DNA from 3 places in the Streptomyces sp. NPDC056231 genome. Region 1 is predicted to be linked to each of the others. Evidence: riboswitches for the same ligand, from Rfam matches in the RefSeq annotation. Region 1 holds a riboswitch; each other region holds the start of a gene.
What was found. A riboswitch is a leader RNA that binds a small molecule or an ion and turns the genes downstream of it on or off. The one in region 1 is predicted to bind cobalamin.

Region 1 (7,164 bases):
AACGCGCCGTAGAAGAAGAGCCCTTCGATGCACGCCGCGAAGCAGATCAGGTTCAGCAGGAAGCGACGGCGGTCGGCCTGCGTCTCCAGCCGCTCGATCTTCTCGACCGAGTCCATCCACTTGAAGCAGAACTGCGCCTTCTCGCGGATGGAGGGGATCTCCTCGACCGCGTCGAACGCGGCCGCACGGTCGTCAGGGTCGGGCAGATAGGTGTCGAGCAACGTCAGATAGAACTGGACGTGCACGGCCTCCTCGAAGAGCTGACGCGACAGGTACAGCCGCGCTTCCGGGGAGTTGATGTGCTTGTACAGGGTCAGCACGAGGTTGTTGGAGACGATCGAGTCACCGGTCGCGAAGAACGCGACGAGCCGGCCGATCATGTGCTGCTCGGCGGGTGTCAGCTTGGCGAGATCGGCGACGTCGGAGTGGAGGTCGACCTCCTCGACCGTCCAGGTGTTCTTGATCGCGTCGCGGTAGCGCTCGTAGAAGTCCGGGTAGCGCATGGGCCGCAGGGTCAGTTCGAAGCCCGGGTCGAGCAGGTTCTTGTCGGTCGAGCTCATTACTGGCAGGCCTCGCAGGACTCGGGGTTTTCGAGGGAGCAGGCGATCGCGTCCGCGTCGGGAGCCGAAGCCTGCTGTACGGGAAGGGCGGCCGCGGCCTGGCCGGATGCAGCCCGGGCGATCCGGGTGGCCGGGCGTGAGCGCAGGTAGTACGTCGTCTTCAGCCCCTGCTTCCAGGCGTACGCGTACATCGAGGAGAGCTTGCCGATCGTCGGCGTCTCCAGGAACAGGTTCAGCGACTGACTCTGGTCCAGGAACGGCGTACGCGCCGCCGCCATGTCGATCAGACCGCGCTGCGGGATCTCCCACGCCGTGCGGTAGAGCGCCCGTACGTCCTCCGGGATCCAGGCGAAGCCCTGTACCGAGCCGCTCGCCTCGCGCAGCGCCTCGCGGGTCCGCGCGTCCCACACGCCAAGCTGCTTCAGCTCGTTCACCAGATAGGCGTTGACCTGGAGGAACTCACCGCTGAGCGTTTCGCGCTTGAAGAGGTTGGAGACCTGCGGCTCGATGCACTCGTACACCCCGGCGATCGAGGCGATCGTGGCGGTCGGAGCGATGGCGAGCAGCAGCGAGTTGCGCATGCCGGTCTTCGCGATCCGGGCGCGCAGCGCGTCCCAGCGCTCCGGCCAGCTCAGCTCGGTGTCGTAGTGGTCGGGGTGCAGCACGCCGCGGGCGGCGCGTGTCTCGGACCAGGCGGGCAGCGGCCCGGACCGCTCGGCGAGGTCGCAGGACGCCTCGTACGCGGCGAGCATGATCCGCTCGGAGATCTTCGTGGAGAGCGCGCGGGCCTCGGGGGAGTCGAACGGCAGCCGCAGCCGGAAGAAGACGTCCTGGAGCCCCATCGCGCCCAGCCCCACCGGACGCCAGCGGGCGTTGGAGCGGCCGGCCTGCTCGGTCGGGTAGAAGTTGATGTCGACGACCCGGTCGAGGAACGTCACGGCGGTACGGACGGTGGAGTCCAGCCGCTCCCAGTCGATGCCGCCGTCGGCCACGAACGAACCGAGGTTGACCGAACCGAGGTTGCAGACGGCGGTCTCGCCGTCGTCGGTGACTTCGAGGATCTCGGTGCACAGGTTCGACGAGTGGACGACGCGGCCCGGCTCGGCGGTCTGGTTGGCCGTCCGGTTGGAGGCGTCCTTGAACGTCATCCAGCCCTGGCCGGTCTGGGCGAGCGTCCGCATCATCCGGCCGTACAGCTCACGCGCGGGCATCGACTTGCGGGCCAGGCCCTTGGCCTCGGCGGCCCGGTAGGCGGCGTCGAACTCGTCGCCCCACAGATCGACCAGCTCCGGCACGTCGGCGGGGGAGAACAGCGACCAGTCGCCGTCCGCGTCGACCCGGCGCATGAACTCGTCCGGGATCCAGTGCGCCAGGTTGAGGTTGTGCGTACGCCGCTGATCCTCGCCCGTGTTGTCGCGCAGCTCCAGGAATTCCTCGATGTCGGCGTGCCACGTCTCCAGGTAGACGGCGGCGGCACCCTTGCGGCGGCCGCCCTGGTTCACTGCGGCGACCGAAGCGTCGAGCGTCTTCAGGAACGGCACGATGCCGTTGGAGTGCCCGTTGGTGCCGCGGATCAGCGAACCGCGGGCGCGGATCCGGGAGTACGAGAGGCCGATGCCGCCCGCGTGCTTGGAGAGCCGCGCCACCTGGTGGTAGCGGTCGTAGATGGAGTCGAGCTCGTCCAGCGGTGAGTCCAGCAGATAGCAGGAGGACATCTGCGGGTGCCGGGTGCCGGAGTTGAAGAGTGTGGGGGAGGAGGGGAGGTAGTCGAGGCGGCTCATCAGACCGTACAGCGCGGCGACCTCGTCCAGTGCGCGCACCGACTCGTCCTCGGCGAGGCCGGCGGCGACACGCAGCATGAAGTGCTGCGGCGTCTCGATGACCTGGCGGGTGAGCGGGTGGCGCAGCAGATAGCGGCTGTGCAGTGTCCGCAGCCCGAAGTAGCCGAACCGGTCGTCGGCGCCGTCGGCGAGGGACTGCTCGACCAGCGCGTCGAGCCGGGCCGCGTGGAGCGCCACGAACGCGGCCGTACGGTCCGCGATCAGACCCTCGCGGTGGCCGACGGCGACCGAGGCGGAGAACGACAGCGCGCCCTGACCGGCTGCCTCGTCCGCGATGGTGCGGGTCAGGAGGCGGGCGGCGAGCCGGGAGTACGCGGGGTCCTCGGCGATCAGACCCGCGGCGGCCTCGGTGGCCAGCGTGCGCAACTCCGACTCGTCCGACGCGGCGTTGCGTCCGCGCAGCGCGGCGGCGGCGACGCGGCCGGGGTCGGTGTCGGGCAGATCGGCAGTGAGGTCGGTCAGGGTCCGCAGCAGTGCGGTCCCAGGTCCGTCGTTCGTGGTTCCCGCGGACTCGGCGACTGAAGCCGGATCGGCTGGCGCGATGGTCACGTGGTGCTCTCCCTCGCTCGGCTCGGGGCCGGCGGGTGAGCGGGGCAGCCACACGGAGGCATGCCCGAAGAAGGAGGGCAGCACTGCGTGCGGCGTCCACCGGCCCATCCGCGAGGCCCGGACGTCTGGGCGTCCGGATCGGTCGAGCCGGACGCGCTGTCGGCAGGTCCTCGGACTTTCAGGGTGCGCAAAAGGGACCCGAATATACCGTTGCGGGACAGTTCCGGATTCGCACCGGATTTCCCTGCAGCGACAGCGAGCATGAGCATACATGTGGGGGCCGCCCGATGAGGCGGCCCCCACATGTTGTGTCGTACGGGTTCAGCATGATCGTACAAGGAGCCCCGATGCTTGGGCCCGGGAGGAATTGTTTCCCGTGGCTCGTAGGTGCGGAGTGCTGGAACAGTTTCGAAGGTCAGGTGGGTCGTTTCTGTTGCTCGATGTACTCCTTGATGAGGGACAGGGGTGCCCCGCCGCAGGACGGGGCGAAGCGGGACGGTGACCAGACAGAAGTGCTGGCCCCACAGGTGCTTGTGGGTGGGGTCGGGCGAGTCCTGTCGGAGGTGGCGATTGGAGGCGTCCTTGAGGCAGCCGGCGAGTTCGGAGAGCGCGACTTTGGGCGGGTAGTGGACCAGGAGATGAACGTGCTTGGTCCTGTTTGCCGTTGAACTCGACCAGCGTGGTACCGAAGTCCGCTTACGTCCCCCCATGACCTGCGCGCAGCGCATCAGGATCTCGTCGGTGAACACGCCCCGCCATATGTGGGGATGAAGACCAAGTGGGCGTGCAGGGTGTGAATGATCATTCTTCCTCCGTGTATATCGGTGTGTAGTGCCTAATCTCAGGACGTGGGTCAATCTTGGGCGTTAGTCTGGCCGGGTGAAGCTGGTGGTGCAGGTCAAGCTCTTACCGACGTCCGTGCAGGCGGCGGCACTTGAGGCGACCCTGCGTGCCTGCAACGAGGCAGCCTCGTGGGCGAGTGAGGTTGCGTTCGAGAGGGCAACGTTCCGGAACTTCGCGCTGCGCGAGCACACCTACGCCGAGGTGAAGGAGCGGTGGGGGCTGGGAGCGCAGGCCGCCCAGCACGTGATCAAGAAGACCTGCGACGCGTACACCACGCTGCAGGCGAACCTGCGGGCGGGGAACCTCGGCAGGCCCGGCACGAAGCGCCACCGCCAGACCACCGGCAAGCCGGTCTCCTTCCGGTCTCATGCGGCCCAGCCCTATGACGACCGGATGCTGTCCTGGCAGATGGACACGCGCACCGTCTCGATCTGGACGACTGCCGGGCGGGTCAAGGGAGTCGCGTTCACCGGCAGTACGGAGCAGCTGGCCACCCTCGCCCGCTATCGCAAGGGTGAGTCGGATCTGGTGTGCCGGGACGGCTGCTGGTACCTGGTCGCGACCTGCGAGGTGCCCGAAGCGGAACTGAATACCGATCCGGTGGATTTCCTTGGGGTTGATCTGGGGATCGTGAACATCGCCACCACTTCGGACGGCCGCATCATGGCCGGACGGCAGTTAAACCGCATGCGGCTCCGCGACCGGAAGCTGCGCACCAAGCTGCAGAAGAAGAACACCAAGTCCGCCATGCGCCGCGCCGTACGGCGGCGCCGCAAGGACGCGCGGCGGGCCCGGGACATCAACCACAAGATCGCGAAACATATCGTGGCCGAGGCTGAACGCACCTCGCGCGGAATCGCCCTGGAAGACCTCACGGGCATCCGGGCGAGGGTACGGCTTCGCAAGCCCCAACGGGCCACGCTCCACACCGGGGCCTTCGCCCAGCTGGGAGAGTTCATCGTGTACAAGGCCCGCCGGGCAGGAGTGCCGGTGGTGTACGTCGACCCGGCGTACACCTCCCGCACCTGCGCCCAGTGCGGGCACATCGACAAGGCGAACCGGGTCTCCCAGGCCCGGTTCGTGTGCCGGTCGTGCGGATTCGTTGATCACGCCGACCGGAACGGCTCCCGCAACATCCGCGCCCGCGCGTGGACGTTGTGGCGACGCGGGGCCCCGTCAACGGCCCCTGCCGTCCCGCCTCCACGGCGGACGGCTGAACGCGGACAACGCATCACCGCCAGTGATGTCGCGTAACGCAAGCCCATCGCCTCAGCGACGGGTAGTTGACAGGCTCAGGCTGTACGTGAGCAGCGGGAGACCTGGAATGGGATCCCAGTCGCGCTCCGGAGTCCGTACGAAGCCCAGGCGGCGGTAGCCCCGGTGGGCCGCGAGCATGGCCGGCGTCGTCGACAGGACGAGCCGCGCGATGCCTTCCGTGCCGGGAGCCCGGTCGATACGGGCCTGTACGAGCGCCTCGCCGGCGCCAAGGCCGCGCGTCTCCCGTGCGACGGCGAGCATTGCTGGAGCGGCTCACCGACTTCGACCCCCGACGCGTGCTCTTCGCACACGACTGCTCGGTCTGGGAGCCGCCCCGTCGGAGCGGCTGAGAACATCCACCCCAGGCGATACCCGGTTACCCAGGACAGGACTGGACCCTTCGACAAGATTTTCAGCAGTCTTCTAGCCGGCGGATGGGCTCGCGTCGGGTGACGGGCTCGACTCGGGCCTGGCCGAGGGGAGTTCCACCTGGACGCCCGGGTCGCCCGCGTCCGCCGTGTAGTCCGCCGGGGAGGTCTCGTCGACGCCCGCCGGGGCCTTCACTGCGTTCAGGACGAAGGTCAGTACCAGGGTCACCACACCGTTCAGCACGAACGCCGTCAGACCGATGTAGCCGATCTCGCCGATCCCCGGGATTTCCTTCGAGGAGCCGCCGAAGTGCGCCTGGGTCGGGATCGCCACTCCGTACGCGGCGAGCGTGCCGTACGCCATGCCGACCGCCCAGCCCGCGAGCAGCGCCCAGCGGTGGAACCACCGGGTGAACAGGCCGCCGACCAGCGCCGGGAACGTCTGCAGGATCCAGATCCCGCCGAGCAGCTGGAAATTGATCGCGACCGTCTTGTCCATGGTGAGGACGAAGGCGAGCGCGCCGACCTTCACCAGCAGCGACACCAGCTTGGAGACCTTGGTCTCCTGCTCCGGGGTCGCGTCGGGCTTCAGGAAGTCCTTGTAGATGTTCCGGGTGAAGAGGTTCGCCGCGGCGATCGACATGATCGCGGCGGGCACCAGCGCGCCGATGCCGATGGCGGCGAACGCGACACCCGCGAACCAGTCCGGGAACATGTTCTCGAACAGCTGCGGGATGGCCAACTGGCCGTTATCGACCTGGATCCCGGCGGCGATCGCCATGAAGCCGAGCAGCGCCAGCAGGCCCAGCATCAGCGAGTACAGCGGCAGGATCGTGGTGTTGCGCCGGATCACATTGCGGCTGCGGCTGGAGAGCGTCGCCGTGATCGAGTGCGGATACATGAACAGTGCCAGCGCCGAGCCCAACGCCAGAGTGGCGTAGGTCCATTGTTTGGCCTCGGCGGGAGCCAGCGCGCCGGTCGGTTTCCCTCCGGGCGGGCCCGCGAACTTCTCCTGCGCGGCGGCGAAGATGTCGTGGAATCCGCCCAGCTTGATCGGGATGTAGATGATCGCCACAGCGATGACCAGGTAGATCAGCCCGTCCTTGACGAACGCGATCAGCGCGGGGGCGCGCAGCCCGGAGGAGTACGTGTAGGCGGCGAGCACCGCGAACGCGATCAGCAACGGCAGGTCCTTGACGAACCAGTTGGTGTTCTCGCCGCCGCCGACGCCCATCACGTCCAGCACCGCCTGGATGCCGACGAGCTGGAGCGCGATGTACGGCATCGTGGCGAGGATGCCGGTGACGGCGACCGCCAGCGACAGACCCTTCGATCCGAAGCGACCTCGGACGAAGTCCGAGGTGGTGACGTACCCGTGCCGGTGCGAGACCGACCACAGGCGCGGCAGGAAGGTGAAGATCAGCGGGTACACCAGGATGGTGTACGGGACCGCGAAGAAGCCGGCCGCTCCTGTTGCGTAGACCGCGGCGGGTACGGCGACGAAGGTGTACGCGGTGTAGAGGTCGCCGCCGAGGAGGAACCAGGTGACCCAGGTGCCGAACGACCTGCCGCCCAGGCCCCATTCGTCCAGGCTGGCCTCGTTCTCGGCCTTGCGCCAGCGCGCGGCCATGAAGCCGATGACCGTGACGGCCAGGAAGAAGAAGATGAAGACGCCGAGCGCGACGCCGTTCACGCCGTCCTTCATGCCGACGCACCCCCCTTGCGGGCGCGCTGGTCACGCTGCCA
Region 2 (7,164 bases), on a different contig from region 1:
CCCGAGTCGAGGTCCTGGTCAGCGGCGGCCGGATCCGAGCCGGCGACCTCGCCTGCTCCAACGCCCAAGCGGTGGAATTCTTCAGCAACCTGCGCGCGGACGCCGTCTTCCTGGGATCCGGCGGCATCGCCCCCTACGGGCTCACCGACTTCCACCTCGACGAAGTCGCCACCAAGCGAGCCATGCTCGCCAACGCCTCCCACCGTTACGTACTCGCCGACTCGAGCAAGTTCGGCCGCACAGCCGCCCACCGCGTGTGCGAGCTGAACGGCTTCGACTCCCTCATCACCGACAAGCCATGCCCGGCCGAACTGCACACCGCCCTCGACCGAGCCGGCAGCACCGTCATCGTGGCTTGAAAAGGTCCCAAAGAGGCCCCACCCATCTGCGCGTCCTCTGACCAAGGCACTGGGCGGGTGGGACGCCCGGCGATCGGCAGCGGGGTCAGGGCAGCGCGGTGTTGTTCCAGTCGTATGGTCCGCCGCCGCGCCACTCGATCAGCTCGGGGTCGTCGATCGCGCGATCCTTGATGGGCAAGCCGGCGCGGTGGAGGAAATCGAGCACGTCGAAAAGGCTGTAGGCGGTGCCTACGCGCTCGCCGTGGATCGTCACCTGCCGCCCACCGTCCGGCGAGGGCGGAAGCACGACCACAGGAGGGTGCTCATCCATGGCACCACCATGCGCCGCAACTGGTTGTCCTGCAGCTTCAGGCTTCACCGTCGCCCTGAGGCGTGCTCGATGGCCTCGAAGATGTCGGCGGTGGTCTCTTTCTGCCGCCGTCAGGCGGCGTCTGCGGTGCGGGCGCTCCAGCGCTCCTCGACCTTGGCCAGCCGCCAGTAGGCGATGGCCACGGCCCAGACGACCACGAACAGGCCGACGATGACATAGCCGACGTTGTCCAGGTTCAGGCCCGCGATCCAGCCGGTGACGTCATCGCTCAGGGCGAGCTTGTCGTGCAGAACGCCGACCAGCTCGATCGTGCCGACGAAGAAGGCCACCGCGATGGACAGGCCGGTGATCGTGAGGTTGTAGAACACCTTGCGAACGGGGTTCGAGAACGCCCACTGGTAGGCGAAGTTCATGAACGTGCCGTCCAGGGTGTCGAACAGGCTCATGCCCGCCGCGAAGAGGAGGGGCAGGCACAGGACCGCGTACCAGGGGAGGCCGGCGGCGGCGCCGTTGCCGGCCAGAGCGAGGAGCAGGACCTCGGTCGTGGTGTCGAAGCCGACCCCGAACAGGAAGCCGAGCGGGAACATTTGGCCGGGCCGGCGGATGGACTTGGTGAACCGCCCCAGAAGGCGGTTCATGAAGCCGCGCGAGTCGAGGTGGGCCTCCAGCTCCGCCTCGTCGTACCGTCCGGCCCGCATCGCCTTGAAGACGCGGATGATGCCGAACAGCGCCACGAGGTTGAGGGCGGCGATGAGATATAGAAAGCTGCCGGACACCGTGGTGCCCACAGTGCCGAGGACTTGGTGGGTTCGGGAGCCGTCGTCCATCAGGGTGCCGGCGAGCTTCGCGCCCCCGGCGACCAGTGCGGCCATGACGACCACCACACTGGAGTGCCCGAGCGCGAACCAGAAGCCCACCGACACCGGCCGCTTGCCGTCGGCCATCAGCTTGCGGGTGGTGTTGTCGATCGCCGCGATGTGGTCCGCGTCGAAGGCGTGCCGCATGCCGAGGGTGTAGGCGGTGATGCCCAGGCCGACCCCGAACGCCTTGGTGCCGACCTCGTAGTGATGCGGAATCACGAGCAGAAACAGGATTCCGAACGCGACCACGTGCAGCGCGACGATCACGGCCAGCAGTCCTGCGGTTCGGACGGTGTCCTCGCGGCGCCAGCGGAAGGACGGGGCGGCGGCGGTTTCGGGCACGCCTTGGGACACGGTCATACGGTCACGCTCCAGCACCTCGTGGATCAGCTTCGTGCTGCCGTGGCCGGTCTCCTGGCTGACGGGTCAACGCGCCCGCCCCTGCCTTCCCGGCCGCGAGGCCAGTGGCAATGCATGGGGCGGGAACTTCCCGATCACAGTGGCGAGGGCCGCTCCGGACTGAGCCCTTGGGGGCTGTCACCGGTCTTCCCGAACACCACGGCCCGCCCACCCTAGAAGGCTGCAAGCCTGCATAACTGACCAGGTATGCAGGTGAAGGGCGTGACTGCGATGATGTGTCCATGCATCTGGTTCCCGCGGAACACGCCGGGCGGCGCACCATTGACGGCCATCGGGTCTGCGATGCCATCGCCGCCATGGGCGAGCCCGAGCGCGTACGCGGCTGGGCCGATCGCTTCTCTCTGCTCTCCGATCCCGGACGTCTGTCCTTGCTGCTCGCCCTCCATGAGGCGGGCCCCATCGCCGTGTCCGACCTCGCCGTCGCCAGCGGGATGCGGGACACCGCCGTCTCCCAGGCTCTGCGTCTTCTGCGGGCCGCCGGCATCGTCGAGGGTGAGAAGGACGGCCGGATCGTGCGCTACCGGCTCGTCGACGGCCCGATTTCCGCGTTGCTGAAACACTGCACGTCCCAAGACGCAGGCGCCGACGGCACACTGTTCCTGGAGGCCACCGGAGCGGCGCCGAAACTGGCAGGAAGAGGAAGTGGCTCAGGATGACGGTGAGGATCCGCGGCCACAAGCGATCACGGCGAGCCTCAGGCAGGACTCTTTCGTAGTACGGCCGACTGTTGCTGAGGGGATCGATGTCCCGCCCCTCCACAAAACCCAGCACGTCCGCGACGCGCGTCGTGGGTAGTGCGGTGATTTTGTCGGTTCAGGTCACCTCGGCTCGCTGGAAGCCGGCGACGGCTGCCTTCACCCCGTCCCGCAGACACCGACCGACCAGCGGTACCGCATCAGCGGTTGGCACCGGACGAGGGCGTACCCCGCTGGGCCGGCGGGGTACGCCCTCGTCCTCAGCCGGTCAGTCGTCCTCGGGGCTCTCGGGGCGCAGCAGCGGGTGGGCGACGCCGGGAAACACCCGCGCCCTGACCATCGGCTCGGCCGCCCCGCCCTGGACCACCGTCTCGGCGACACCCCAGGGGCGGCCGTGCAGGACGACGATCAGCGTGTACGAGGACGAGCACCCCATGCAGTCGTACCGGTCGGCCCAGGTCTCCACATCCGTGACGCTGCCGGGGTAGCGTGCCACATGACGGTGCCGGGCATGGCAGTGGTCGCAGGTCTCGCCGGGCTCGCAGGTCCCGCCGCAGGGGCACGGAACGTCGAGCGAGTCCGCCGGGCGCCAGCGCTGCGTGAGGACGGCGTCACGGGTGGCGCCCATGTCCTTCATCGCCTTCAGGTTGCGGGCGGCTACGTTGTACGACTCGCCGGTGGCAGCCATCCGGTCGCGGATGACGTCTTTGCGTCCGCGGTTCGTCGTCATCGGTTCCTCATCTGTTCCTACGGGGGTCACGCAGCCCGCAAGAAGGTCCACGGGATCGGCGGGCTCCACGGTACCCGGCGCCCCGGGCGGTCCGTGCCACCTGCCGGATGAGGCAGCGCGTTCCCGTAGTGCGGCCAGAGCAGGGGAGTCCACTACTGGTTTCGAGGTACATCGTCGGCACATGCCCTGTCGGCCGGAACTCCGTACAATTTGGTCCCGAACGATAGCGTCGATCCAAGGCGCCGCAATGGCGTCGGAGGGGTGTGCCCGTGCCCGGCCAACGATCCATCACCGAAGCCGAGAAGCTGGCAGGTGCGAAGCTGGGGGGCATTCCGGTCCGGCACGAGCAGATGGCCGTGGTGGCCAATATCTACCGCGCCGCCTCCGCGGTCAGGCAGCACCTGGAGAACTCGGTGCTGCGCGAGTCCGAGCTGACCTGGACGGCGTTCGTCGTGCTGTGGGTGGTGTGGATCTGGGGCGAGTCCGAGACGCGGCACGTGGCGGAGGAAGCGGGCATCTCCAAGGGGACCCTCACCGGGGTTTCGCGCACTCTGGAGGCGCGGGGGCTGGTGCGGCGGTCCGGTCATCCCACTGACGGGAGGCTGGTGCTGCTCAGCCTCACGGACGAGGGCGAGGAGCTCATGCAACGCGTGTTTCCCCAGTTCAACGAGGAGGAGGCATTTGTCACCGGGCAGCTCAGCGACGAGGAGTGCCGCAGTGTCGCGGAGGGGCTGCGCCGGGTCGTGCTCCAGGTGGAGGAGCAGGGCGAGGAGCGTCGCCTCGCCCTGCTGGACGGCGCCGAACCCGCGCCGCGCCGCAGCGGACGCCGCCCCAAGGCGTGAAGGTCGAGTTCCGGAGCGAGCCGGGGCCCTGTGGTCCGGCCGCGGCCGAAGAGGGCCACGGCGATGTCAGCGACGGCCGCGGGCGGCGCGGATGAGGGCGTCGAAGAGCCCTTGCTGGGCCGGGTCTTCGTGGGCGGTGTCCTCGGGGTGCCACTGCACGGCGGCGAACCAGCCGTGCAGGCCAGGGAGTTCGAGGGCTTCCACGGTCCCGTCGACGGCGCGGGCGGCGACCGTGAGGCCGACACCGGTACGGTCCACCCGCTGGTGGTGGTAGCAAGAGACCTCCACCTTCTCGGCCCCGGTGGCCTGCCCCAGGAGCGAGCCGCGCTGGATCGCCACCGGGTGCACGACGTGGCGGTGCTCGCGCTGCGGGCCGCCCATGTCCTGCTCCAGGGTGCCGCCCAGGGCGACGTTGACGACCTGCAGGCCGCGGCAGACCGCAAGCGTCGGCAGGCCCGCGTCCAGCGCTTGGCGGGCGACTTCCAGGTCGAAGCCGTCCTGTTCGTCGTCCACGTCGTAGACGCTGTCGTGGGCCTCGCCATCGCTGTAGCGGTGCGGGGCGAGGTCGCCGCCGCCGGGGAGCAGGACGCCGTCGAAGCGGGTGAGCCGGGCGGTCACCTCGGCGGGGTCGGCGGTTCCGCCGGGCGCGTGCGGGTGGATGGTCGCGGGTTCGCCGCCCGCCCGCCACACCGCGTCGACGAGCGCCCGGGCGTTGACCTCGGCGGCGTACCGCAGGGCGGAGGTGGACGCGGAGAAACGGGCCGGAATGGCGATGAGCGGTCTCACAGCTGGATCCAGGTGGTCTTGAGTTCGGTGTACTTCTCCAGGGCGTGCGCGGACTTGTCGCGGCCGTTGCCGGACTGCTTCATCCCGCCGAAGGGCACGGTCAGGTCGCCCTCCTCGTAGCAGTTGACCCAGACCGTCCCGGCCTTCAGGGCGCGGGAGACCCGGTGCGCGGTGGACAGGTCGGACGTCCACAGCCCGGCCGCGAGACCGTACTCGGTGGCGTTGGCGAGCGCGACGGCCTCGTCGAGGTCCTCGAAGGTGAGGACGGACAGCACCGGGCCGAAGATCTCCTCCCGGGCCAACCGCATGCCGGGGTCCACCCGGTCGAAGACGGTGGGCCGCAGGAAGCTGCCCCCGGACTCGGCCCGTGTGCGGTCACCACCGGTCCGCAGCCGGGCGCCCTCGTGGAGGCCGGTTCCGATGTGGTCCAGTACGCGCTCCAGGTGTCCCTCGCCGGCCAGCGCGCCCATCTCGGTGGCGGGGTCGAGGGGGTCACCGACTCGCAGTTTCCGTGCGCGATCCACGATGGCCTCGGTGACGCGCTCGGCGATGGAGGAGTGGACGAGCAGTCGCGAGGGTGCCGTGCACATCTCGCCCTGGTTGAAGAAGATGCCCCAGGCGGCGGTGGCCGCGGCCTTCTCCAGGTCGGGTGCGTCCGGGAGGATGATGTTGGGCGACTTGCCGCCCAACTCCAGCCAGACACGCTTGAGATTGGAGTCGGCGGCGTAGCGCAGGAAGTGCCGCCCCACGGCGGTCGACCCCGTGAAGGCCAGGACGTCCACGTCGGGGTGCAGGCCGATCGCCCGCCCGGCGGTGGGGCCGTCGCCGGTGACGACGTTCAGGACGCCCGGCGGCAGCCCGGCCTCGGTTGCGAGACGGCCCAACAGCAGGGCGGACAGCGGGGAGTTCTCGGAGGGCTTCAGTACGACGGTGCAGCCGGCCGCGAGTGCGGGCGCGACCTTCCAGGAGGCGAGCGTCAGGGGGAAGTTCCACGGCACCACCGCGCCGACGACGCCCGCCGGCTCCCGGGTGACGAGCGCGAGCGCGTCCGGGGCGATGTGGGGGGACTCGTCGGTCACCTTGTCGGCCAACTGTCCGTACCAGCGGAAGGTATTGATCGCGGCGCGCAGCTCGATGGCATACGCGTCCGTGATGGGCTTGCCTATCTCCAGACTGATGATGAGCGCGAGCTGGTCGCGCTGCTCCTCCAGCAGATCGGCGATCCGCAGCAGCGCCCGGCCGCGGTCGGCGGGCGCCAGGCGCGGCCAGGGGCCGGAGTCGAAGGCCCGGCGGGCGGCGGCGACGGCCGCGTCCACCTCCGAGTGGCCTCCGTCGGCGACCTGGGTCAGCACCTGGCCGTTGCGTGGAGATACGACGGTGTAGCTCCCACCGCCACCGGGTTCGTCGGCGCCGTCGATGTGGTGGACCCCGGACAGGTCCAGCTCCTCGGCTCGGCGCAGCCACTCCTCATGGGTGACATCCAGCATGGGTGGCCTCCAGGTCACATCCAATATATTTGGGCTCAAACGATATGGCGGTGAGCGGCCCCTCGCAAGGGTCCCCGGAAGGCGGGTTCCGCGTATCATTTGGATCCATACGATTGGCCTGGTCGGGTGATCCGGCGGGTCCATGGACAGCGGAAGGGAGCGCCCATCGTGCGAGCACTCGTCATCAAGCACGACCACGTGACGGAGCCCGGGCGGGTCGGGGACCGCCTCGTCGAGCACGGATACGAACTCACCACTGTGACGGTCGTGCCCGAGTCCCGCCATCACGCGCCGAATGTGGAGTTCGACTTCCCCGACGCCGATGGCTGGGACCTGATCGTGTCCCTCGGTGCCCCCTGGTCGGTCTACGACGACGTGGCCATCGGCAGCTGGATCGGCGGCGAGCTCGCGCTGCTGCGCAAGGCCCACCACCTCGGTATTCCGGTCCTCGGCGTCTGCTTCGGCGCCCAGGCGCTCGCCACCGCCCTCGGTGGCTCGGTGGAAGCCTCCCCGCGGCCCGAGATCGGATGGACGGAGGTCGAGACCGAGGTTCCCGGCCTGGTGCCGCCGGGGCCGTGGTTCCAGTGGCACTACGACCGTTGCGTCCTGCCGCCCGGCGCCGTGGCGCTGGCCCGCAACACCGTGTGCACGCAGGCTTTCCGGGCGGGGCGAGCA
Region 3 (7,164 bases), on a different contig from region 1:
TGGGGTTGGTTGCCGTGCCGGTCGAGCCGGTAGGCGGCGAGGTGGTCGGCGTTGGTATCGACGGACGACCCTGGGGATGCGTCCCGCGGCCCGGGCGCCGGGGCTGGTGCGACGGTGACGTTGGGGGACCTGGCGAGCCGCTGGACCTCGTCGAACAGGTTGGGGGCGGCCGGGCGCGGCCGCGCGGCGAAGGCCGCCGCGGCCCCTGCCGCCGCTACACCCTGTGCAACAGCGGCCACATGCTCTGCCTCGACGTCCACGACTGCGGCAAGGCCCGCGCGGAGACGTATCTGGACGGCGTGCTGGAGGATGGCCAGGTCCTCACGGTCGGGCCCGGCCTCCGCCTCCAGCCGGACAGCGCCTCTCGGGACATCGCCGCAGGACTGTCCTCGCAGGTCAGCGCACACGCCCCCGGGGCTTGAGGGGCACCGGAGGGAGTTCGGGAGCGGACAGCGGACCTCCCTGATAGCCCTTCACCTCGCCGAAGCGGGAACCGCCCATCCAGTCCTCGCGAGCCTGGGCGATCTCCTCGTTCGTACGGCCGACGAAGTTCCACCACATGACGATCTCCTCCTCGAAGGGCTCGCCCCCGAGGAGCATCAGCCCCGTGTCGGAGTCGGCGCGCAGCGGAAGTTCGGTGCGGCCACAGCCGAGGTAGAGCATCGAGCCGGGCAGCAGGGGCACGCCGTCGACCTCCGCCTCGCCGGACATGGACAGCACGGCGTACTCGAAATCCGGATCGAGTGGCAGGCGTGCCTCGGCGCCACCGGTCAGGGCGATGTCGGCGCCGACGATCGGGGTGTAGGCGGTGCCTGGCGAGGTGGCGCCGTCCAGCTCGCCGAGGATCACCGTGGCGGTGAGGCCGGGGGCGGTGACGGTCGGCAGGTCGGTGTGATGCTGGAAGTGCGGCTCGATCTGGCGGTGAGCGTCGGGCAGCGCAACCCAGAGCTGAGCGCCGTGCAGAAAGCGAGCGTGCGGCTTCGGGCTCTCCTCGGAGTGGCTGATGGCCCTGCCGGAGGTCATCAGTCCCAGTTCGCGCGGCCGGATCGTCTGCAGGCTCCCCAGGCTGTCGCGGTGAAGCACCTCGCCGTCGTGGAGCCAGCTGACCGTCTGCAGGCCCATGTGGGGGTGGGGCGGTACCTGCATCCCGGGTTCGTCGGCGATGTCGTCGGGGCCGTAGTGATCGACGAAGGCCCAGGCTCCGACCATCCGGCGGCCGAGGTTGGGCAGCAGCCTGCGAACCTCGGTGGACTCGCCGAGCTGGACGTGACGCGGGGTGAGGAGTTCACGCACCGGGTCGGCGACGACAAAGCCCCGGCCGCCGCAGACGGAGAGTGCGGCCTGGCGATCGAGATTGCTCATGGCGCTCAACCTATTCCTGCGCAGGCGCGGGCGGTCGGTACCCACGCCAAAAGTTTGGTGGAATGTTCAACCATAGTGTGGTGTTGTGCAGGCTGAAGGCGGGCCGCGCGAACGACTGGATGCATGGCCCGACGGATCACCCAAGGCTGCGACCGAGGAGGGCAAATGAACGAGACGTATTACGAGTTCGGCACGGCAGCCGACCGCTGGGACCGCGCCCAGATGTTCTTCGAGGCCAAGGAGTACCTGACCGCGGCCCGGATCCTGGGCGGACTGGTCGAGGAAGCGCCGGAGCAGGTCGCGCCGCGGCTGCTGCTGGCCCGCGCCTACTACCACTCGGCGCGGCTCGGCAAGGCCGAGGCAGAGCTGCGGGCGGTGCTGCAGCGCGACCCGGTGGAGCACTACGCGCGGCTGATGCTCGGCCGCACCCTGGAGCGGCAGGGCCGGCAGGAGGAGGCGAAGCCTCATCTGCGGATGGCGGCGGCGATGTCCGGGGACTTCGGGGAGGACGTGAGCAGCTGAGCCGGCGGGGCTTCGGGACGGACGCTGTCCGGCGGAGAAGCCCCGCCCTCCTCACGCCGCCTCAGGCGGTGGGCCGGGTCGGCGTGCGCATGCCGACCCGGCCGCCCACTCCTTCCGACAGCAAAAACTCCGATAATTCCGGTGCGCCGAACCTCGCCGCCGTGATAGTCCGACGAGTCATGAGAGATCTTCTGACACCTCGACTCGTACTCCACCCGCTGAGTCCCGCCGAGGCGGAGAACATCGTGGCCCGCCGTCCGGGGCCGGGTGCCCTATGGGCACCGGAGTACCCCGGCGACGGCGACGCGGCCGGGGCCCGGCATTTCCTGGAGCACTGCGCCGACACCGGCAATCCCCAGCCGTTCGGCGCCTACGAGATCCGCCTCCGTCAGGACGGACACACCATAGGCGGAGTGGGCTTTCACGGCGTTCCGGACGCGGAGGGGCAGGTGACAATCGGCTACGGCCTGACCCCTGCGGCGCGCGGCAAGGGGTACGCCTCCGAGGCGCTGCGGGCACTGCTGGAGTTCGCCCGCGGCGAGGGTGTCGCCGCCGTGATCGGCGATGCCGACCTCGACAACATCGCGTCCCACCACGTCATGATGGCAGCAGGAATGCGCTTCGTCAGGGCGGACGACCGGCTGAAGCACTTCTTGATCGACTGGTCGGACACGCCGGAGCCATCGGAGGCGTCGGACACAACGCATCCGACGTACGTGACTGAAGCGACCGACGCGACGGACGCCGCATAGACGGCAGAACCCACCGGGGCATCCCGGTGGGTTCTGCCGTCATACGGCCGACGAGTCGGCCGGCGCCTCAGCTCGCAGCGGCGGCCGCGTGGGACGTGGGACCGTCCCCGGCCGTCACTGCGCCGGCCTTGGGCGCCAGCAGCCGCTCGGTCAGATAGCCGAAGACCAGACCGAAAGTGGTCCACAGCGTGGCCTGAACGGCGAGGGTGGCAAGGCGGAACTCCCACAGCAGACTGGCCGGGAAGTCCTTGCCGACCTCGTTGAACGAGGGCAGGAAGGCGTAGGCCAGCCCGATGACGAGCACATAGGCGGCGGACGCGGCGATGGACGCGTTCCAGTTGCCCAGGCGGGGAGCCAGCCGCTTGCCCAAGATGACGGCAGCGACGGCCAACAGCACGCTGAGGGCGACCATCAGGAAGAACAAGGTGGTGCGTTGGCCGATCGTGTCGGGATTTCCGACAGCCGGCGGATTGGCCGGGTATTTGAGGAACGGCACGACGTACACGGTCAGCAGGGCGCCGAACGCGATCAATGCGGCCGTGGCTCTCGGGCCGAACCTGCCGATGCGGCCGAGTGCGTAGCAGAAGACCAGCGCGGCGATGCCGCCGATCGCCACGCCGAAGACCAGGACACCGGTGGCGAGACCCGCGGTGGACTGCATGGTACGGCTGACGAGTTCCTCACCGCCGTGCTCGTGACTGTGAGCCTCTTCGAGCGCGATCGACGCGTCCACCCGGGATTCGCCGAGGAAGTAGGCGACGGCAAGAGCGAGCGCGCCCGCGGCAAGTCCGGCCAGCATGCCGCGGACGAGCAGCGCTCTGACAGATATGGAGTTCATGAACGGTTCCCCTGAGGTGTGCAGCGCGTCAGTGGCAGGGGAAACCGAGCAGGTGACGGCCGTCGTGGACCCACTCGTGGACACCTTCGCCGGAGATGACGGCGGTGGCACCCTGCTCTGCGCCGACGAAGTACAGCAGAACGAGCATGAGAATGCCGAAGAAGACCGCCCACGGGGCAATGGCCTTCAGTGAGATGGGGGTGATGGCGGGGGTGGCGACGGTTGCGGGGGCAGCAGTCTGTGCCATGGCAGAACCTCCTGAGGGAACACGCGTCCCGATCGTGGTGCCTGAGACGACGGTGCCGGGTCTGACTTCCCGCAGGAGTACGGGTTCACAGTGGCGCGACCGTGCCGGATTCTCACCGGACTTCCGTCACACCGTCGTCATGTTCGTCGCGACCATACCGCCTGCGGGCACGCGCCGCCATGGCGCCGACTGCGGGGCCGGGAGGCCCGGATGCCATGGTGTGCTTACCCGAAAGGCCACAGTTCAGGGAGTTGACACCGGTGTTGACGGTGCACGTGATGTTGATCTCACCGGCGCTCAATGCGGCGTTGCGTGAAGCCCGTTTCGACGGCGACGCCCCGCTCGACGCGTCCGGTGTCCGGCGGGCGCGTGCGGCCGCTGCCGCGGTGCCTCCAGCCGATCGCCGGGTGTGCGGAGCGGACGAACGGTGCGCCGGGACCTCCGAGGCGTTGGGGCTGCACTCCGAGCCCGAACCGGTCCTCCACGGCTGGAACTTGGGGCGCTGGAGCGGGCAGCGGCTGGCGGAGGTGAGCGAGGCCGAGCCGGAGGCGGTGTCGGCCTGGCTGTCCGACCCTTCGGCGGCACCGCACGGCGGCGAGTCGCTACTGGACCTGTGTGCGCGAGTGGGCGGCTGGCTGGACTCGTTGCATCGGGACGGCGCCGGGGACGGCCGCCTGATCGCTGTGGTCGAACCCGCGGTGGTGCGCGCCGCGATCGTGCATGCGCTGGGCCTTCCGCCGCAGGCGTTCTGGCGGTTGGACGTCGCCCCGTTGACACTGACAGAGCTCAGCGGCCGGTCCGGCCGCTGGAACCTGCGCTGTGGCCGGTCCTTGAACACCGGAACCGACGCCCCGTAACCCGTCGCCCGCCACCGCCGGACCGGCCCGCCCTGCCGGTGACGTCAGGTCACAGCATCCCCGACGACCGGTCGGGCTGTCCGAGTTCGTCAACGGTGCGACCGAAGCGGTCGTGGAGGCGGAGCCCAGGATGGTGTAGGCCCCCGAGGTTCGCCACCTGTGGCAGGAAGACCACGATCGGAGTGTGGCGCAGCAGCCGTCCCACTGGACGAAGAACACCGCAGCGAACCGCAACGGCCCTGCCACCGGTGCATCGTTGGGCCGACCTTTCGTCTGCGGTCACCAGCGCAGCGGACAGACGGTGGGCGGGCGAGCCGTCTCCGTGACGAACCGCGGAATCCCACCCATCCCCTCTGCGGCGGACCCGCCCGTGAATCCGCCCGTGAATCCGCCCGCATACCCCTATCACTCGCGCAATGTTGACAAATGGTACGTAAACTGGCCAAAGCGTTCGAATCCACCTTCTCGTCGGAAGGGCGACCGGCCATGACCGATCAAACGCAGGTGAAACCCGAGACCACCCGCCCACAATCCGAGGCCGTGCACGGAGCAGGACCGCACGGCGGAAACCGCAGAACGGAACCTGGATCGCGGGGCCGAACCACGATCGCCGACGGCGTGGTGGCGAAGATCGCCGGGCTGGCGGCCCGGGGCGTGCCCGGAGTCCAGGGCATGGGAGGGGGATTCGCCCGCGGTGTGGGCGCTGTGCGGGAACGGGTGCCCGGAGCGGGAGGTCAGTCCGTCACCAGCGGTGTCAAGGTCGAGGTCGGCGAGGTCCAGACGGCGGTCGACCTGTCGATCGTCGTCGAATACGGATACGCGATCGTCGAGCTCACGGGCGAGGTCCGGACCGAGGTGATCGCCGCCATCGAGCGGATGACCGGTCTGGAGGTCGTGGAGGTCAACATCTTGGTGAGCGACGTGAAGCTGCCCGAGGAGGAAGAGGAACAACCGATGCTGGAGAGGCGGGTCGCGTAGCGGTTCGCCGGACCCGGTCGCGCCTGGTCGAGGGGGTCCACCGGCCGTGTCGTCGGCCTGGAACCCCGGCTGTCCGACGAGGTCCGACGAGCTCTCCGGCCCACCGGCCGGCCACCGCGCGGCGGCCCGGGACGGCAGTACGAGCGACAGCAGTCGTCGGCGACGCGGAGATGCGCCGTCCGGCGCATACTCAAAGGTAGGCCTGAAAGATTGGGGGACGCGATGATCGTCCTCGGAGTCATTCTGCTCGTGGTCGGCATGGTGGCCGGGCTCGCCTTCTTGTCGACCATCGGCATCGCCCTCGTGCTGATCGGTGCGGTCCTCTGGATTCTCGGTGCTGTCGGCCACGGGATCGGTGGCCGGCGCCACTATTGGTGAGAGCCGGAACACGCATAGCCCCGTGCGCTCACCGGCACTGCGTAGGTGCGTCTGCGTGGTACGCCGGACCCCGTCGGCGTGTCCCGTCGTCCCTCGGAGGGACGACGGGACACGCCGACGCACCAGCCGTACTCAGCCCCGGTACGCCTCCAGCAGGCGCAGCCACACCTCGCTGATCGTCGGATAGGCGGGGACGGCGTGCCAGAGCCGGTCGATGGGGACCTCGCCCGCAACGGCGACCGTCGCCGAGTGCAGCAGCTCCCCGATGCCGGGGCCGACGAAGGTGACGCCGAGCACGATCTCGCGGTCGAGGTCGACGATCATGCGGGCGCGGCCCCGGTAGCCATCCGCGTACAGTCCGGAGCCGGCGACGGCGGCGAGGTCGTGGTCGACGGCGCGGACCCGGTGCCCGGCGCGCTCGGCCGCGGCGAGGGTGAGCCCCACGGATGCGGCCTCCGGATCGGTGAAGACGACCTGGGGGACGGCCGCATGGTCGGCGGTGGCGGCGTGTGCGCCCCAGCGGCCGGTCGCCAGCGGCGCGCCCCCCTGCGCGCGGGCGGCGATCGCGGCACCGGCGATGCGGGCCTGGTACTTGCCCTGGTGGGTGAGGAGCGCCCGGTGATTGACGTCGCCGACCGCGTACAACCAGTCGCTGCCCTCGACGCGGCAGGTGTCGTCGACCTCGAGCCAGGATCCGGGCTTCAGATCCACCGTCTCCAGGCCCAGGTCGTCGGTGCGCGGGGCACGGCCGGTGGCGAAGAGGATCTCGTCGGTCTCGATGCGCTCACCGTTGTCCAGTTCCACGGTGACCGGTCCGTCGGGGGCGGCACGCCGCACGGAGGTGGCCGAGACGCCTGTACGGATGTCGGCTCCGGCCTCGGTGAGGGCCTCGGCGACCAGCTCGCCCGCGAACGGCTCCATCTTCGGCAGCAGCCCCTTGCCGCGGATCAGCATCGTGACCTGCGCGCCGAGGGCCTGCCAGACGGTGGCCATCTCCACGCCGACGACTCCCCCGCCGACGATCACCAGTCGACCCGGCACTTCTTTGGCGCTGGTCGCCTCGCGGCTGGTCCAAGGGCGGGCGTCGGCGACTCCGGGAAGGCCGGGAACGACGGCGCGGCTGCCGGTGCAGACGGCGACGGCGTGCCGGGCGGTCAGCCGGTGTTCGGTGCCGTCAGGGCCTGTGACGGAGACCTCCTTCGTGCCGGTCAGACGTCCCTGACCCCGGTA

Region 2: linked by a shared signal. The riboswitch ahead of ACNPQM_RS30670 (HoxN/HupN/NixA family nickel/cobalt transporter) and the one ahead of ACNPQM_RS27415 (ribonucleoside-diphosphate reductase subunit alpha) in region 1 are both predicted to bind cobalamin.
Region 3: linked by a shared signal. The riboswitch ahead of ACNPQM_RS22350 (CbtB domain-containing protein) and the one ahead of ACNPQM_RS27415 (ribonucleoside-diphosphate reductase subunit alpha) in region 1 are both predicted to bind cobalamin.

Annotation. Positions count from the first base shown of each region.
Region 1 is NZ_JBLVKW010000042.1:45,329-52,492, reverse strand. It holds gene ACNPQM_RS27420 (ribonucleotide-diphosphate reductase subunit beta) at 1-560, opposite strand, end outside; gene ACNPQM_RS27415 (ribonucleoside-diphosphate reductase subunit alpha) at 560-2,950, opposite strand; cobalamin riboswitch at 3,094-3,226, opposite strand; partial or broken gene tnpA (IS200/IS605 family transposase) at 3,366-3,755, opposite strand; gene ACNPQM_RS27405 (RNA-guided endonuclease InsQ/TnpB family protein) at 3,830-5,047, shown strand; partial or broken gene ACNPQM_RS27400 (GNAT family N-acetyltransferase) at 5,063-5,311, opposite strand; partial or broken gene ACNPQM_RS27395 (N-acyl homoserine lactonase family protein) at 5,314-5,400, shown strand; gene mctP (monocarboxylate uptake permease MctP) at 5,474-7,123, opposite strand; gene ACNPQM_RS27385 (DUF3311 domain-containing protein) at 7,120-7,164, opposite strand, start outside.
Region 2 is NZ_JBLVKW010000053.1:22,789-29,952, forward strand. It holds gene ACNPQM_RS30660 (DeoR/GlpR family DNA-binding transcription regulator) at 1-359, shown strand, start outside; gene ACNPQM_RS30665 (hypothetical protein) at 445-669, opposite strand; gene ACNPQM_RS30670 (HoxN/HupN/NixA family nickel/cobalt transporter) at 780-1,889, opposite strand; cobalamin riboswitch at 1,916-2,105, opposite strand; partial or broken gene ACNPQM_RS30675 (ArsR/SmtB family transcription factor) at 2,171-2,506, shown strand; gene ACNPQM_RS30680 (hypothetical protein) at 2,913-3,374, opposite strand; gene ACNPQM_RS30685 (MarR family winged helix-turn-helix transcriptional regulator) at 3,644-4,216, shown strand; gene ACNPQM_RS30690 (gamma-glutamyl-gamma-aminobutyrate hydrolase family protein) at 4,283-5,014, opposite strand; gene ACNPQM_RS30695 (aldehyde dehydrogenase) at 4,999-6,489, opposite strand; gene ACNPQM_RS30700 (type 1 glutamine amidotransferase) at 6,658-7,164, shown strand, end outside.
Region 3 is NZ_JBLVKW010000029.1:31,444-38,607, reverse strand. It holds partial or broken gene ACNPQM_RS22380 (IS200/IS605 family accessory protein TnpB-related protein) at 1-62, opposite strand, end outside; partial or broken gene ACNPQM_RS22375 (aminopeptidase P family protein) at 201-356, shown strand; gene ACNPQM_RS22370 (pirin family protein) at 397-1,362, opposite strand; gene ACNPQM_RS22365 (tetratricopeptide repeat protein) at 1,528-1,884, shown strand; gene ACNPQM_RS22360 (GNAT family N-acetyltransferase) at 2,064-2,636, shown strand; gene ACNPQM_RS22355 (CbtA family protein) at 2,704-3,474, opposite strand; gene ACNPQM_RS22350 (CbtB domain-containing protein) at 3,503-3,721, opposite strand; adenosylcobalamin (AdoCbl) riboswitch at 3,725-3,873, opposite strand; gene ACNPQM_RS22345 (histidine phosphatase family protein) at 4,000-4,578, shown strand; gene ACNPQM_RS22340 (Asp23/Gls24 family envelope stress response protein) at 5,065-5,556, shown strand; gene ACNPQM_RS22335 (hypothetical protein) at 5,779-5,934, shown strand; gene ACNPQM_RS22330 (dihydrolipoyl dehydrogenase family protein) at 6,067-7,164, opposite strand, start outside.